Regions from separate parts of the Alteromonas sp. ABV4_150 genome, predicted to be linked through region 2. Evidence: predicted binding sites of a transcription regulator. Region 2 holds the regulator's gene; each other region holds the start of a gene.
The links. The regulator sigma-54, encoded in region 2, starts transcription at its own class of promoters, with help from an activator protein. The targets are predictions, from matches to a motif close to GTTGGCACGNNNNTNGNNT.
Positions count from the first base shown of each region.

Region 1: a site for sigma-54 is predicted at 1,769-1,787, ahead of ACYX4M_RS11710 (flagellar basal body rod protein FlgF). Genes of this name have one in related genera too.
Region 3: a site for sigma-54 is predicted at 1,584-1,602, ahead of ACYX4M_RS18270 (BON domain-containing protein). Genes of this name have one in related genera too.
Region 4: a site for sigma-54 is predicted at 2,736-2,754, ahead of xdp1 (exosortase-dependent surface protein XDP1). Genes of this name have one in related genera too.

Region 1 covers NZ_CM149971.1:2,698,356-2,702,700, forward strand. Annotated here, with positions in the region: gene flgD (flagellar hook assembly protein FlgD) at 1-200, shown strand, start outside; gene flgE (flagellar hook protein FlgE) at 215-1,600, shown strand; gene ACYX4M_RS11710 (flagellar basal body rod protein FlgF) at 1,826-2,569, shown strand; gene flgG (flagellar basal-body rod protein FlgG) at 2,616-3,404, shown strand; gene flgH (flagellar basal body L-ring protein FlgH) at 3,416-4,096, shown strand; gene ACYX4M_RS11725 (flagellar basal body P-ring protein FlgI) at 4,117-4,345, shown strand, end outside.
Region 2 covers NZ_CM149971.1:812,018-816,362, reverse strand. Annotated here, with positions in the region: gene rapZ (RNase adapter RapZ) at 1-630, opposite strand, end outside; gene ptsN (PTS IIA-like nitrogen regulatory protein PtsN) at 714-1,157, opposite strand; gene hpf (ribosome hibernation promoting factor) at 1,171-1,458, opposite strand; gene ACYX4M_RS03500 (RNA polymerase factor sigma-54) at 1,489-2,970, opposite strand; gene lptB (LPS export ABC transporter ATP-binding protein) at 3,044-3,769, opposite strand; gene lptA (lipopolysaccharide transport periplasmic protein LptA) at 3,772-4,317, opposite strand; gene lptC (LPS export ABC transporter periplasmic protein LptC) at 4,286-4,345, opposite strand, start outside.
Region 3 covers NZ_CM149971.1:4,205,396-4,209,740, forward strand. Annotated here, with positions in the region: partial or broken gene ACYX4M_RS18265 (polysaccharide lyase family 7 protein) at 1-329, shown strand, start outside; gene ACYX4M_RS18270 (BON domain-containing protein) at 950-1,549, opposite strand; gene ACYX4M_RS18275 (endonuclease/exonuclease/phosphatase family protein) at 1,983-2,966, shown strand; gene ACYX4M_RS18280 (hypothetical protein) at 2,983-3,531, opposite strand; gene ACYX4M_RS18285 (glycosyltransferase family 2 protein) at 4,099-4,345, shown strand, end outside.
Region 4 covers NZ_CM149971.1:5,258-9,602, reverse strand. Annotated here, with positions in the region: gene prsT (XrtA/PEP-CTERM system TPR-repeat protein PrsT) at 1-620, opposite strand, end outside; gene xdp1 (exosortase-dependent surface protein XDP1) at 708-1,556, opposite strand; gene xdp1 (exosortase-dependent surface protein XDP1) at 1,745-2,680, opposite strand; gene pssA (CDP-diacylglycerol--serine O-phosphatidyltransferase) at 3,057-3,860, shown strand; rRNA gene ACYX4M_RS00025 (16S ribosomal RNA) at 4,288-4,345, shown strand, end outside.

The sequences.
Region 1 (4,345 bases), 1.9 Mb from region 2:
AGCATGGCAACCAGATGGCACCCGGTGAATATGTTATCAGTGCCACTGGCGAGCTTAACGGCGAAGGTGTTCAGCTTAACACAGCCGTTAATCGTCATGTTGGAAGTGTCAGCTTGGCCGGTAGTGGTCAGGGCGTAATTTTGAATTTGGATGGTGATGTCAGTATCAATCTTGATGACGTCATTCAAATCGGCAGTTAGTAGGAGAATCAATAATGTCTTTTAATATTGCACTGAGTGGCGTATCGGCCGCACAAAAAGATTTGGATGTAACCGCCAACAACATCGCAAACGTAAATACGGTTGGCTTTAAAGAATCACGTGCTGAATTTGGTGATGTTTATGCTGCATCGCTTTTGGCGGGTGGTAAAACAAAAGTAGGTGACGGTGTCCTAACTCAAGAAGTTGCACAGCAATTTTCTCAAGGTAGCCTACAGTTTACTAACACGTCGCTTGATCTAGCAATTACAGGTAATGGTTTCTTTGCAACGGTACCTGAAATTACGTCACGTGACTTTTCATTCACACGCGCTGGTCAATTTAAGCTTGATAGTGACAATTTTGTAGTAAACAGTAATGGCGACAACCTTCTCGGATTTCCGGTAAATGCTGATGGAACAAGTGCATCAGTTGCTTTAAGTACCACTGAACCTGTTCGTATTCCTGATTCTTCTGGCTCACCGCAGCAAACCTCTGAAGTTGATATTCGTATGAATCTTCCAGCCGGTGATGTTGGACTAGACCCACAAGACTTCAACCCTGAAGATCCGTTGACTTACAACGCAGCGACGTCGGTTACCGTTTATGATTCACTGGGTGATAGCCATGTTATGACCTATTACTTTATAAAAGACGGTGCGCCAGGCGTTGATAACGAATGGTACGTGGCTACAGCAATCGACGATACCCTTGTTGATATGACAGACTCTACGGGTGCCGATACTGACCCTGCAACAGCAGTTAACTCGGTTGGCGGGAATACAGGTAATGCAGTAACTGCATCTAAGCTCATCTTCTCTCAAGGTGGTGATTTCTCTGGTATGGAAACGCCAGATGGTTTACCAACGCTAGATTTCAAAATGCAAACTGAAGCACTAGGCGCGGGTATCCTCGCAAACGGCTCAGACCCTACGCAGCAGATAAGCATTGATTTCAACCTTGATGTAAATAACGCCACGCCTAACGAGCCAACTCAGTTTGCTTCAGCGTTTGAGGTAACGTCACTAGAACAAGATGGTCTGCCAGTGGGCCGCCTAACAGGTATCGATATCGGCCCTGATGGCTTAGTTCGCGCTACCTTCTCTAACGGAACCTCTGAGCCTATTGTTCGTGTTGCGCTAGTTCGTTTCTCTAATGAGCAGGGCCTAACGCAAGAAAGTAGCACACAGTGGAAAGAGAGTATTCTTTCGGGTGAGGCACTAGCAGGTGAAGCAACAACCGGTACTTTCGGTGAGATTAATTCATCGGCCCTTGAACAAGCCAACGTTAACCTGACCACCGAGCTAATCGACATGATCATTGCTCAGCGTAACTTCCAGGCTAACTCAAGAGCGCTCGAGGTTAACAACTCACTGAACCAGACTATTCTGAACATTCGATAGTTAAGGTAAAGCGCCGTTTATTAGAATATAAAAGCGGCAATACGTTGGCGTGTAAGCCCGCCATTATTGCCGATATATACAAGAGCCGCACAACAGCGGCTCTTTTATTTTCCTTTAAATATCAATTTAATACCTTTCATATTTTCTACCTGAGTTAAAAATCCACAGATTGGCATCGCCTTTGCAAAATCTTGTTTAAGGTTTAATCAGAGTCAAAAGTCAGTCATGGACAAACTTCTCTATATTTCAGCGAGCGGCGCATCCCAAGACCTATTAGGTACGGGGATAAGAGCCAATAACTTAGCCAACGCGCAGACAACCGGGTTTAGAGCTCAATTAGAGCAAGCGAGATCGATGCCGGCTTACGGTGAAGGTTTGCCAACCCGCGTGTTTTCTATGACTGAAAGCCCGTCTAACAATTATGAGTCGGGTCCAATGATTAAAACAGACCGAGATTTAGATGTGGCCATTCAAGGGGATGGTTGGTTTGCGGTACAAGATCAAAATGGTCAAGAAGCTTATTCCCGTGATGGCAACTTCAAACTAGGCGACGACGGAATTTTGACAGACATTCACGACCGTGTGGTGCTAGGCGACAACGGGCCGATTTTTCTTCCAGTACCTTTGGACAACCTTAACATTGCCGCTGATGGCACCTTGTCCATGAGACAGCTAGGAGCCCCAGCCAATGTGATCGAAGAAGTAGGTCGCCTTAAGTTAGTTTCGCCAGACTACGCCGACATGGAAAGGGGCACTGACGGATTGTTTAGAATGGAAGATGGCTCAATAGCGCAGGCCAATGCTAACGTCAAAGTAATGTCTGGCATGCTTGAAGGTTCTAACGTAAATGCCGTTGAAGAGATGGTAGACATGATAAGTCTTCAACGTCATTACGAACTACAAGTCAAAATGATGAAGCAAGCGGAAGAGCTTGATACTCGCGGTAACCAGTTACTGCGCATCCTGTAAGAAAATTTTTATCATCGTTGTCCAATAGGCAACGTCGGAGGTCAACATGCATCCAGCACTGTGGATTAGTAAAACCGGTCTAGACGCCGCACAAACCGATGTAGCGGTTGTGTCTAACAACCTTGCAAACGCATCAACCGTAGGGTTCAAAAAAGACCGCGCAGTTTTCGAAGATTTACTTTACCAAAACATTAATCAACCAGGTGGTCGCTCGTCTGCTGATACTGAATTGCCTTCTGGACTAATGCTCGGTTCAGGTTCAAAAGTGGTCGCTACGCAAAAAGCACATACGCAAGGCAATTTGCTCACCACTGAAAATGCGTTGGATATGTCAATTCAAGGTCGTGGTTATTTTGAAATTTTGCAACCCGACGGAACAATCGCTTATTCACGAAATGGTCAATTTTCCTTAAACGACCAAGGGCAAATTGTTACCTCTGGCGCTGGTTTCTTGCTTCAGCCTGAAATTGCAGTTCCTGAAGATGCACAGCAAATTACTATTTCTCAAGATGGTGAAATCAGCGTGAGCATCCGCGGTCAAGCTGAACCTCAGGTATTGGGGCAGTTAAATATTTCTGATTTTGTGAATCCGACGGGGCTTCAGCCTACCGGACAAAACCTTTATGTAGAGACAGCGTCAAGCGGCGCGCCTATTCAGGGGATCCCTGGCTTACAAGGTTTAGGTTATATCTCTCAAGGGACGTTAGAGACATCTAACGTGAACGTGACCGAAGAACTAGTAAACCTGATCGAAAGCCAGCGCTTGTATGAGATGAACTCAAAAGTTATCTCGTCAGTTGACCAAATGCTTGGTCAGGTTATTCAGCAACTTTAGTAGGTAGCGTCATGCGTATTTTAGGTTTATCTGTTGCATTACTTTTACTTGGCGGTTGCGCCAGTACAAACGAGCCTCCTGTTCAGGCAAATGATCCCTCGTTTGCGCCAGTAGTGCCAGATTACCCGCGTGAGACAGTGGTAGAAGACGGCTCGTTATTCCGCTCGCACATGGCTAACAGTTTGTATTCGGATGTTACCGCGAGAAGAGTAGGCGACATTATTACTGTCACCCTTAACGAGAGTACATCTGCGAGTAAATCTGCAGATACTTCTACAGCCAAAGATACCAATGTAAATCTAGATACGATAACGGGTCTTGGCGGCCAGGCTGTGAATATTGGCGGTCAATCTATCCAACTAGGTATTGGCTCGTCTCGTGATTTCACTGGCGATGCAGCAGCAAATCAGAGCAACAGCTTAGACGGTGCTATTTCAGTTACGGTGGTGGATGTGCTGCCAAACAGTAACTTAGTTATTCGCGGTGAGAAGTGGCTAACGCTGAATCATGGTGATGAGTATATCCGTCTTACTGGCATTATTCGCCCTGCAGATATTAGTCCTGAGAATGAAATTGTGTCTACGAAGGTAGCCAATGCCCGCATTCAATATTCAGGCACAGGTACTTTTGCGAGAGCACAGGAAAAGGGCTGGTTAACTAAGTTCTTTGATTCAACTTGGTGGCCTCTTTAGGTTTTGGTAGGAGAGTGGACATGCGTTTATTTTCAGTCGTATTAGCCGTGTTTGCACTGCTTTTATCTTCACAAGCAGCGGCGCAGCGTATTAAAGATTTAGCGAGCATACAGGGCGTACGTAGCAACCAATTAGTGGGGTATGGTCTTGTCGTTGGTTTACCTGGTACTGGGGAGCAAAGCCCATTCACCGAGCAGAGTTTTAGAACTATGCTGAGTAACTTTGGTATTAGTTTAGATGCTAATACTA
Region 2 (4,345 bases):
GCCTAAAAACACCTCAACGGGTGCATCTAATCCAGTGAGGTGTCTAAGGTCCGTTTCCCAATGAGGGTTTGGTAGAAAGCGCGCATCGAAAACATAATCGGCATCTTTGGGTATGCCATGTTTAAAGCCAAATGACTCAAACACCAGTACAAGGCGAGAGCTCTTTTTACCTAGGATACGTTCTCGGATTAGCTCTGCGAGTTGGTGTATTGTTAGCTTGTCTGTATCTAAGTATAAATCAGCGCGCTCAGTAATAGGTGCGAGCAGCGCAGACTCTGCTCTAATAGCTTCTGAGAGAGACTTATTTAGCTTGGCTAAAGGGTGAAGACGGCGCGTTTCGCTAAACCGCTTAACCAGTACATCATCGCTTGCGTCAATGTACACTATAGTCATAGACCAAGAAGAAGGCAGGTAGTCTAGAATCTCTACCAAATCATCAGGATTTTTGGGTAAGTTTCTTACGTCAATACTTACCGCAACTTGATCGTATTCATCAACAACGGTATGGGTAAGGGTAGGAAGCAAATTAACTGGGATATTATCAACACAGTAATAGCCTAAGTCTTCCAATGCGCGAAGTGCGACAGACTTACCAGACCCTGAACGACCACTGATTATGATCAGCTTCACCTAAACTCTCCCTTATATTCTGGTTTCATCACATACGCGTTGTTGAATTAAGCGCCTGCTTATAATGCCTAAGCGCTTATTGTCTAACTTAATGCAGAAATAATTTCGTCGCTGGTTGTTGCACGTCGTATTGTTTTAATCGTTTCTTTGTCGCTTAACTTACCTGCAACGGTAGCCAATGTTTGAAGGTGTCCTTCGGTTTGCTCTTCGGGAACGAGAAGTGCAAAAAATATGTCTACGGGCTTTTCATCTAGGGCATCGAAGTTGATAGCAGGCGTGCTGGTTACAACAATAGCAATGACTTTATCAAGGCCTGCGAGGCGGCCGTGGGGCAGCGCTATGCCATTACCAATACCCGTACTACCCATACGTTCTCGAGCCATCAAGCTATTTAGAACAGTTGCCTGGTCGATGTTATCGTTCTGCTTGGCAGCGATATCAGCGATGATCTCAAGAATTCGCTTTTTACTATTACACTGAACCGCACACTCGGTGCGGTCCAGACTTACGATGGCTTGTATATCCATACTCAATTAACTACTAATGTTTTTTCAGTTTTTCCTTATGCTTGATTACCTGCCGGTCGAGTTTATCAACCATGCTGTCAATCGCCGCATACATGTCGGTATTTTCTGAGGATGCGAATACTTCAGCGCCACTTAAATGAACGGTCGCTTCGGCTTTTTGATTTAATTTTTCAACGTTCAGGATGACATGCACATTAGAAATGTGATCAAAGTGACGTTCAAGTTTGCTGAACTTCGTATCGACATAATTACGCAAAGAGTCGGTGATTTCGACATGATGACCAGTAAGGTTGATTTGCATATTTCGTCTTCCTTATATTATTAAGCCCAGTTAGATAAGGCTTTTGCGTTGGTTCGACGGCGGGATCGATAACGATTCCCGGTATTTTGCTATTGTTCGCCGAGCGACTTTTATGCCTTGCTCGGCCAACAACGAAGCAATCTTGCTATCACTTAGCGGCTTGCTAGGATTTTCGGCAGCCACTAACTTCTTGATCAATGCACGAATCGCTGTGGATGAACACTCACCACCTGACTCGGTTGCAACGTGGCTTGAAAAGAAATACTTCAGCTCGAAGATACCACGCGGCGTATGCATGTATTTTTGCGTTGTCACACGTGAAATAGTGGATTCGTGCATATCTACCATTTCTGCGACATCATTTAGCACCATTGGTTTCATCATTTCCGGGCCGTGCTCAAAAAAGCCCATTTGTTGCTGCACAATGCAATTTGCAACCTTCATCAAGGTATCGTTACGAGACTCTAGGCTCTTTATGAACCACTTGGCCTCTTGCATGTGTGAGCGGATGAATTGTGAATCGCTACTATTCTTGGCACGGCGACTCATTGCTGCGTACTGTTGATTTACGCTTAATTTAGGCAGACTGTCGGGGTTCAGCTCAACCACCCAACGGCCATTTTTCTTGGTTACTGAGACATCAGGAATAACGTACTCAGGCTCTTTAGTAACTAAAGCACTACCTGGGCGAGGATTCAAGGTTTGGAGTAAACGCATTGCTTCTCGCAGCTGATCTTCTTTCAATCGGCTCTTACGCATTAGCGTGCGGTAGTCTTTACTGCTCAGTAAGTCTGAATATTCCTCAATAAGCTGCTTCGCTTCAGTAAGCCACGGTGTGTCTTCTGAAAACTGGCGCAATTGCACCATAAGACACTCTTGAGGTGTACGAGAACCTGAACCAATGGGGTCGAACATTTGAATGCGCTTAAGCACACATTCTATTTCGTCCATTTCGATAGGCTCTTCTAAGTCATCGTCATTAACAGCATCTAAGATATCGTCAAGGGTAACGGTCAGATAACCCGACTCGTCAATTGAGTCGATAATAGCTGTGGCAATAGCACGGTCAGTATCTGAAAAATGAGTCAGGCGCATTTGCCAAAGTAAATGCTCTTGGATGTCTTCGGTAGTTTCACCTTGGAAGATTTGTTCGTCATCATTAGACGGGCCAGGCGCAGGCGCAGAAGAGGCGGAGTAGTACTCGTCCCAGGTGCTGTCGATAGGCAGCTCATCCGGAAGGTCGTTCTTCTCCAGTGCATCTCCTGCTTCTAGCGTGTCGCTTGATGCAGAAGCTGTCGCTTCAGCTGCACTATCGTCACTATCGACATTGTTCTTTTCTACTTGTGGCTCGTCGTTACCTTCTTCCACTTCTAACAGTGGATTAGAGTCGAGTGCCTCTTGAATCTCTTGCTGGAGATCAAGTGTAGAAAGCTGCAGCAGCTTGATAGCCTGCTGCAACTGAGGTGTCATGGTAAGTTGTTGGCTAAATTTTAGCTGTAAAGATGGTTTCATCTACGTCTTATTTAAATGCTCTAAATTGAATATACCAGAGCGAAACTGAAAAATGACAATTCGGTTACATTAACTATAGCCTGAATTGTTCGCCTAGGTATACATCCCTTACTTTTTGATTACTTAAAACCTGTTCCGCGGTTCCTTGCGCAATAAGCTCACCATGACTCACAATGTACGCCTTTTCGCAAACATCCAATGTTTCGCGTACGTTATGGTCCGTGATAAGGATACCAATACCCCTATCGCGAAGATGCTGTATTATCTTCTTTATATCATTAACTGATATTGGATCAACACCGGCAAATGGTTCGTCTAACAAAATAAATTGTGGTTTCGCTGCCAGAGCGCGAGCAATCTCAACTCGACGACGTTCTCCCCCTGACAAACTCATGCCCGTACTATTACGTATATGGTTGATATTAAATTCATCAAGTAGTGCATCAGCTTCTTCTTCTTGCTGTTGTGAATTTAAATCTTTACGGGTTTGCAAAATGGCCATGATATTTTCATGTACCGTAAGCTTTCTAAAAATTGACGCTTCTTGCGGAAGGTAGCCTATACCGCGGCGTGCGCGCTCATGCATTGGCTGGTGAGTAAGCTCACTATCATCAATTTCAATCTTGCCTTTGTCTAGGTTGACCAAGCCAACAATCATGTAAAAAGTGGTGGTCTTACCAGCACCATTTGGGCCAAGAAGACCGACAATTTGCCCAGTAGAAACTGAAAGACTCACATCGCGAACGACTTGTCGCGATTTATACGATTTAGCAAGGTTTTTAGCGCTCAAAGTTGCCATTGCTATTCATTGCCCTCGTTGTCTTTCTTAGACGACGTTTTACGAATAGTGTCAGGAGTAAACACTGTTGTTACTCGACCTTCACCATTTTCACCGGCGCCACCTGTTGCAAGCAATTGTTCAGTAATCATATCGAACGTAATTTTATCCCCTTGTACTTTACTAGAATCTTGCTGTAGTTCAGCATTACCGGCCAGAGAAATAGTGCGATTAACCACCTCATAGCGAATTTCATTAGCTTTGGCTGATACCGGTGTACCGTCTTCTAGTGATTGAGAGTAGCTTGCTGGGTTCCCTCGGGCGATAAATATTTCTCGGCCGCTGCCATCAGTAGCAATAACTTCTACTTCATCCGCTTCAATGAGGAGTGAACCTTGAGTAATCAGCACGTCTTCCTTGTACAGGGCCGTCTTGTTTTTACCATCAATAAACTGGGTATTTGACCCTATTTTAATGGGCTGTGAAAAATCTTCTTCACTGGCTTGTACCGCACCGCTAGCGATGGCAAGTAGAAAGCTAGTTGCTAGGGGAATAAGTGGTTTGTACATGATCTAAAAGCTCGTATTCTTGTGTGCG
Region 3 (4,345 bases), 1.0 Mb from region 2:
AGAGCTTTAGTTATGAAGTGAACGTTAACGGTGATGTGATGTACCTAAGCTTCAAATCAGACGGACATAAAACCGTGAATTATGCAATCAATCTTGCCAACGGACTAAATGCCTATGGTGAGTTGGACCAGCACGATCATCCTTACGGCTATACGCTTGATTGGAATTATTTTAAAGCAGGTGCCTACAACCAATGCAGTACTAAAGATGATGACGGCTTTTGGTACGCCGCATGTATGGGTACAGGAAACTGGGAAGAAGATAAAAAAAATGGCGACTATGTACAGGTAGCGTTTTCCAACTTAACGGTAGGTAAAAGTAGCGAACCGACTGAAACCTTCAAAGCGAACCTAATTACCCAAAAACCTGGGGCGCAAAGACCGACTGCGAAAAGCGACAATGTTAAGATTGGCGCTACGCTAAACAAAAAAGAAGCGATATCCATAGATGCTATTCCTACTTCCGCGTTAGCTGCAATAAAAAGCGTTGCGCCTAATTTTGCGATACAAGAAGTTGAGAAAGAATACAAACACGATCATGTATATCTTGATGTTGAAGGTGAAGACGCTAACGGAAATGAAATAGAATTCGATATGCTGCAAGATGGAGAGCAGTGGAAAATTGTTGAAGTACAGCGGGATTTAACTATGGAAGATTTACCTTCCGCTGTAACAACACTTATTAAGAAGCAGGAAAACTCTGACCAAGTTAGGCGTATCATTGAAAGTAAACAATACGGAACTGATATTACGATTTATGAATTTTATCTTGTGGAAGAAAATGGCACTGAATCCCGAAAAGAAATTAAATCTGAAAACGGTGAAGTTATCCTATTGGATGAAGAGTGGAAACATTAGTTATGTCGATGTGCTGACCGATATACCTAATTTACGTTAGGCAAGAAAAAAGGGGCGCATGCCCCTTTTTCGTAATGTCGGATACAGAAACTTTAGTTCATTGCAGTTTCAGTAACAACACGTAGGTCACTCTCTACGTCTTTGACATCAGAAGCATTTTTAGCAATTTCTACTGCTAGGTCACGCTCAGCGTCAGAATCAACTTCGCCAGTCAGTGTTACTACACCGTTTTCTACGTCAACGTCAATGTCAAATCCTGAAATATCGGTATCCATTAAAAGACGAGTTTTAATTACCGTTGCAATTTTTGCGTCAGTCAATTCACTTGTGCCCTCATCTATAGTGTCTTCCATATCGTCAGACATATCTTTGTGCATATCGTTGTCATTAACAACGCTGAGCTTGTTATCCACAGAGGATACGCCGTCGATGTTAGCTACCAACTCTTCAGCTAATTTTTTATCGACAGAGTTTTCAACCTTGCCTGTAAGAACGACATTGCCATCTTTCACATCAGTATTGATATCAAATGAATCTAGATTGCCATTGAACAACAGCGTAGCTTCAGCTTTACCGTCTATCCATGCGTCTTTTGCACCTTTTTCCCACTTATTGTCTGAATCCATATCACCTGCATACGCAGCTGTGGTTAGTGTTGTAGCAACAATCATAGAAATAATTGAACGTTTCATAACATTTCTCCTTTGTCGAAACTCACAACTAGAGATGCTAAAACCTTGCCAACACGTTATCTTATTGTTTTATATGCATTAATAATCTTTCTACGACCATAACAATATCGCGAGATTTGCAAACTTTGCCTTATTTCGAGAATTTTTTACTTAACATAGGCAAATAGAGTATATCCCGCGAAAAATGCGCTTTTTATAATCTGCCACACAACAACGCTGTGGAAATAACATTGCGGAATTAACATTGAAGAAAACCATAAGCCCTTGCACAGATACTGACGCTCAATGGAAAGGTAAGGTTAAACTTATTTTAGAAAACCGCCGTAATTAGAACTATCGTTTTCACACCGTTTACTTAGCCGTTTCCAAGCCAACTAATTTTTTTGGCTCAGGTAAGGTGTGTTTTGTCAGTTTTATCAAGGACCATCTAGACATGGATACTGCACTCACTGCTGCTTCAGTTTTTTTTATCATTGTAAGCTGGGCTCCGCTTCTCCCTTCATCACATTGGTTAGTAAGAGTGTGGGAGTTTCCACGACTTCAAATAGCAGCAATTATTTCTCTATTACTTATTGGGTACGCTTTTAAAGTAACGTATTACGCACCAATAAATAGCCTTACGCTAATTTTGGTAGGAGGCTTAATCGTTAGCTTGATTTACCAGGTTGTCTGGATAATCCCCTACACTCCCCTATACAAGCGCGAAGTGCGACGCGTAGGTAATGAGGACACAAGCCGTAAACTAAGCGTGCTTTCCAGTAACGTATATATGCCAAACAACGATTTTCGCAAACTCATCGAGCATGTGCGCAATAAACACCCCGACTTTCTGGTTACTCTTGAATCTAATGAAAAGTGGCAGAAGGGCATAAGCGAATTAGAGTCAGAATATCCTTACCGCAAATTCTGCCCTCTAGAAAACCTTTACGGCATGCATCTATACAGCAAGATCCCATTTGAAGAAGCTACATTGCGTTTTATGATAGAAGACGATGTGCCATCTATGAGGGTAAAAATTAATCATCATGGTCAAGATGTGCTGCTGTATTTTCTTCATCCAAAACCGCCAAGCCCTACGGAAAATACCTATGCTAAACCTAGGGATATCGAACTTACCGTAGTCGGAGAGGAAATTGCTAAAACAAAAGGTCCAATCATAGTCGCTGGCGATCTAAATGACGTCGCGTGGTCACCTACTACCAGGAAATTTAAGAAAATAAGTGGCCTGTTGGACCCTAGAGAAGGCCGAGGCTTTTTCAATACATTCCACGCCAAGTACCCGTTAGTGAAGTGGCCGCTAGATCACGTTTTCCACTCCAAACACTTTGGATTAGTAAACATTGAGAAGTTGGAAAGTGTGGGATCTGATCACTATCCTCTTTATACCGAGCTCGCACTAATTACCGACAAAGATTGATACAATTCAATGATATTCAACGAATCCCACGATGCTTTACACACCACATGAGGCTGTCACAAGCCTCTTCACGCTTTTTGAAGTGTGCCAAGCCAATTAAGCTGTGCTCTCTCGGCCAAACAGCTTGATTCAGTACTTCTTGATCTTGTTCGAGAAGTTGCGCGCTATCTAGCATGATCTCAATAGCTTTTTTATTGGGTTTTATCAGCGTCGGCGTAGCGCCTTTGACCAAATTAGAGCGTACACAAATATACTCTCGCTTTACAGGGTCGCGTACCACGCCGATATAGTTATCGTCGCAAATAATAGCAGGCCAGCCTTCAGTAATCCTGCTCTGCCCGAACATGATAAGTGTAAAAGCAACAAGTACGAAAAGCGTTAAACCGATGAACTGTGTGCTTAAATCTGGTGCGACACTTACGATTACTCCAACCACAGCCGCGAAAAATATCCAGCCACCAAATACCCTACGCATAGCGTTTGGAGAGATGCCTGATATAACATCAACCAACTTTAGCGATTGCTTGTCATAAGTTCGAATAATTACAGAAGATTGTGATTCCACAGCCTTTGTCCACCAAAGAAAAATACGAAAAATAGAAATTAATACGTCACAAGTAAGGCTGAAGATTTACCTACACTCTGAATGAGTAAACGTCATTTTTAAAAGTCAAAATTTACTCGAAAGGAAACGTGTTAAGTAATAATTGTAGGAATATGCAAACTATTGAAATGTAATGTTTAACCTACTATGTAAGCATATCAAAATTTATATCTGGGGCAAAGCTATTACGTATTTAATACGCGTTTACACCTCTCAGCTTTACTTAACTTGTAAAAGAATTGAAAGTTGTCATTGAGAAGCATCGGTATTTATTTATCTCAAAAGATGCTCGCACTCTAGTTTGCTACTCAGGGCCCTTATTTGTAAATTTTTCTGCCCACAGTGCACCTCTTGCGCTTCTCTTGGTTAGAACAACAGTAAATCAAAAGCTTAAAAAAACAAAAACAATATATTTCAGCAACTTACAATTTAGGAATGCTCTTTGCTTTCTACAACTGTATAACGTGCAAGGTGCACCGTTTAAGCCAAAGGCTTTAGAAGAGTTAGCATTAGCAAAGGAGGTTGAGTATGCGTTCACCATTAAGTGCAGTAACTATTGTTAAAAGTAGAACTGAAAAGCTTTGCAATTTGATTTCGCAGTTAGAGCAGTGCTCACCAACGCCAGATGAACTTGTTATTGTATGGATGGCGCCTCCTTCTGATTTGTCCCTCATTCAAAGCGAAAAATTCGATATTGTGCACAAGTTCACTACCCAAGAAGAACTGCCAATTGCGAAAGCGCGAAACAAGGGAATGCTGGCGGCTAAACATGAAA
Region 4 (4,345 bases), 810 kb from region 2:
AATCGCCATGTTATTGCGTTTTCTGGTTCTAACGACATGGCTTTATTGATAAGAGAACTTGCTTTAGATAAATCTTCATTTTGAAGGGCAATAGAGGCTAGACCGTTAATGGCAGGTACGAAGTCTGGCGTACGGGAAACTATGGTGTTGTAATCACGTAAAGCGCATTGCTCATCTTCCAATCTAATACACGCCGTGGCACGAATTAAAAGCCACTCGCGCTCGGCTTCACCCGACAGCTTGTCTATATCAGAGAAGTCTACAATCTCTTGATATCTGTTTAGAAATAGCCATGTGTTACCAAGCGGCTCTGCCAGAAGGTTTATATCGGCACCCATTTCCAGCGCTTCTACAAACTCCATCTCAGCTGCAGTTAGGTAGCCATTAATAAGCAGTATTTCGCCCATGAGGATTTTTGCAGCTAGGTTTTCAGGGTCTTTCTGTAAGCTATTTTTCAGGTGGATATAGGCTTCGTCGTACTCGTTTTGATTAAACGCAGTAAGCGCTTTTTCATAGTCCTCTGACGTAGTAGCAAAACTGTTGAAAGCGATTAATGAAGAGGCAACTGCAGAGACAACGGCGCGTTTTACAACACGCTTTTTATTATTAAAAAAATCCATATTAACCTTCAATACATAGCCAAGCTGCTGGCTGAAAAATAGCATAAAAAAAGGTGGCCTGAGCCACCTTCTAAAGATACGTGTTTTCTACGTGTTTTTAAACCATAAAACGAGACGCTTGCGGCGATAAAGCATCAGTCCGATACCCATTAGCATTAGTGCCGTAGCACCAGGCTCATTGACGTCGGTTGTCGTGTTTTCGCCTTGTCTAGAAATACCTAGCGAGGCTAGTTTAAAGCCTGAACCAGTAAAGTCATCCATACTACCGTTTGGATCAAAATAAGTATTGTATGCGCCGATAAGCCAATATTTTGCTTCGGTCAAAGTAGGATAGGTTACTTCATACTTCCCAAGCCCTTGCGGTGTTCTAGAAATATTCTTATGTGTGATCGAAGTGATGGCACTTGATGAAGCAATATTTTCCCATGTAGTTACAGTGTTCGATGCGTTTTTAAATATGTCGATATCATTGAATCCAACAACGGTTAACTGTTGTTCGTTCCCGGCACCAGTAAGATAGTTGAACTTCGTATTAGTAAGTGCTACTTCTTCACTAAATGAGAAAAGCACCATGTCGAAATCGTATTTCCAGTCACCTTTGTTGTTATCGATAGTATGCCAATCAGTAAGGTTGCCACCATGGTCTCTATTGCGCATTGACAAGCCGTATGTCTTCGAATAACTAAGGCCGTTTTGTCTTACTACACGCTCATCACCGTCGGTGTCAGAATATTCTGTGTCCGCCCAAGTCGTATAAGAAACGTAGATATCAGAATTATCGACTTTAATTGAGTTAGTTGTAGGCTCAAATCCTTTGCTAACTTTCTGAGCAATCATATCGTAGTTGTAGTATTCGAGCATTGAATCACCAGCGTAAGACGCTGACGTACAGATTAAAAGCAACGACGAAAATGAAAATTTTAACAGCTTGTTCATAGTTATTGGCCTTACAGCTTAAATTCAACAAAGAGGCAATTTATTTTTTCTCTAAGCTGGAATTGTGCCAATTTTTCAAGTGTATGTTTTTTATGTATTTTTTGTTGTATTAAGGTGCGAGGGAAAAGAAGTGAGTAAAAAAAACTGACAGGTTATACCACCTGTCAGTGATCTAAAGTCTAATTTCTTTAAATGGTTTTCTTGCGGCGCCACATAACGAACAGCGAACAAGCCATAAGTAGGCCGATGGTACCAGGTTCAGACACTTCAGTGGTATCTGGTGTACCTGTTGTTTCTTCGACAGAGAAACCAATATTGGCGAGTTTGAAAGCGTCGTTGTTAAATTTTCCACCAATATTTCCAAATACTGTATTGTATGCCCCTACAAGCCAATATTGTGCTGACTCAGTAAACGTGAAATCTGCACGGTGATCTAAATATTCACAACTCTCAATGTCGAATGAAGCTGACGTTAGGGCATCTTCAACAATATGACTCCATGTGTTAACGCCAGACGTTAGTTTAGAGGTGTTACTAAGCGCAGCCACAGACACTTGACTATCTCTACTATCATAAAGCCAAGAAAAACTGGCGCCAGTTAGCGTTACCGCAGAATCAAATGAGAGCAATATAAAATCATAATCTCTTTCTACATTTGTGAAGCGGTAGTTTTTCGAGTTATCGCTGCCGCTAGAGAAGTAATTGAGGTTATCAATGGCGTGGTCGGCGTCGCCACGATAGTATGCTTCATCATCGTTTGTTATTCCGTAAGCCCATTTATCTGAGATTTTTTCTAACTTTGCGCCAACGACTGTTTCGCCGGTAACTCCTTGTGTGTCAGAAAAGGCGGACATATTAATATTTAATCCGTCTATTTGAACAAAGGAATTATTCGTCTGATTGGTTTGTGTCACTTTGTCATCGACTAGATCGTAAGTGTATTCTCCCAACGGGGAGTTACATACATTGCTTTGATCGTTGTTTTGGCTCGATGACCCACAGTGAGAATAACTTTGCTTTTTATAGTAGGTAGCGAATGCTGAATTAGCACTCAGGGTAGATAGCAAAGCTGTGGAAAGTAATAGTACAGTTTGCAAAGAAAACGTTTTTTGTAGCGTTCGCATAATTGCTTTCCTATATATGAAGCGCAAAGCACTTTAAGTACACGCCGAGTGATGTAAGCGCACATTATGCGAACACAAACTTGGTAGTACCTAATTTCAACATGGACTTGTATGATATATGAACGGTGAGCTATTTAAGGTATGTAACCGTATACCTAGTTATTAGTTGTTTGTTTAATCGTGAGCATACGCGGTACTGAATAAATAGAAGCCAAGCGCCGGCATTGTGGTAGGAGTACGTGTAATAAATGCAAAGCTAATAACGTTTAGCATCGGCGTTATGTAAAGGAACGAGGCAGTCTTTTTACTTTGCTATGCGTTCCTGCATATCTGTGAAATAATTAGTGCAATTGTATATGTAGAAGTATGAGGACATATGTCTGATCAAAAACGTAAAGGGATATACTTACTTCCCAACTTATTAACAACAGCAGGGTTGTTTTCCGGTTTTTTTGCTGTGGTTTCATCCATGAACGGAAGATTCGAGGCCGCCGCAGTAGCTATCTTCGTCGCTATGATCTTTGATGGCTTAGATGGTCGCGTGGCAAGAATGACAAACACACAAAGCGACTTCGGTGCTGAGTTTGACTCTATGGCCGATATGGTTTCTTTTGGCGTGGCGCCTGCACTCGTTGCTTACAACTGGGGTTTGACTGAGCTTGGCAAACTAGGTTGGTTGGCTGCCTTTATATATGTAGCGGGTGCAGCGCTTCGCTTGGCTCGTTTTAATACGCAGGTGGGGATTGCTGACAAGCGCTTCTTCCAAGGGCTTGCAAGTCCTGCAGCTGCAGCTGTTGTTTCTGGCCTTGTTTGGGTTGGTGTAGAATATGACGCCGTGGGTACTGATTACGGGTTTATTGTCGCTGCAGTAACTGGCTTAGCTGGTCTATTGATGGTCAGTAACTTTAAGTACAATTCTTTTAAAGAGGTAAACTGGCACGGCAAGGTTCCATTTGTTGGGCTGCTTTTAGTACTGCTTATATTTGTTGTTGTTGCAACAGAACCTGCTTTGGTATTGTTCCTTGTTTTTGCGCTATATGCACTTGCCGGACCTATTAATACTTTCCGTACCGTTGAGAAAGTAACGTTAGACGATGTAGTGGGCGATCACGAAGAAGATGCGGACTTCAAAGTCGATAAAAAGAAAAGCAACGAAAGTGTAGACAATAAGCAGGAATAATTACGTAGCAATAATTAGATGTCTTCGTTCAATAGTATAAAGGAAATGCCTTTTTGAACTGATAGAAGAAGGATATTCAAGCTTAAACGCATGCTAAACGTACGAATAGATTAAAAAGCGACCGAACGGTCGCTTTTTTTATATTTATTTAAAAAAGGGTGTTGACGATGTGTCAGGAATGCGTAGAATGCGCGCCTCCTCAACAGGGAACAGCAAGGCGCTAACAACTGATGAGGATGTCAAAAACCAAGTTTAAAAATAAATAAACAAAAGTTGTTGACAAAAAAAAGATGCGCTGTAAGATACGCATCCGCTTCGGGAGAGGCAGCTAGCAAAAGCTAGTAACGTTCTTTAAAAATTTAGACAAGACAATCTGTGTGGGCACTCGTTAAGAGTGTCACAACGACGATTCATATTTCGATATATTTAATTGAAGAGTTTGATCATGGCTCAGATTGAACGCTGGCGGCAGGCCTAACACATGC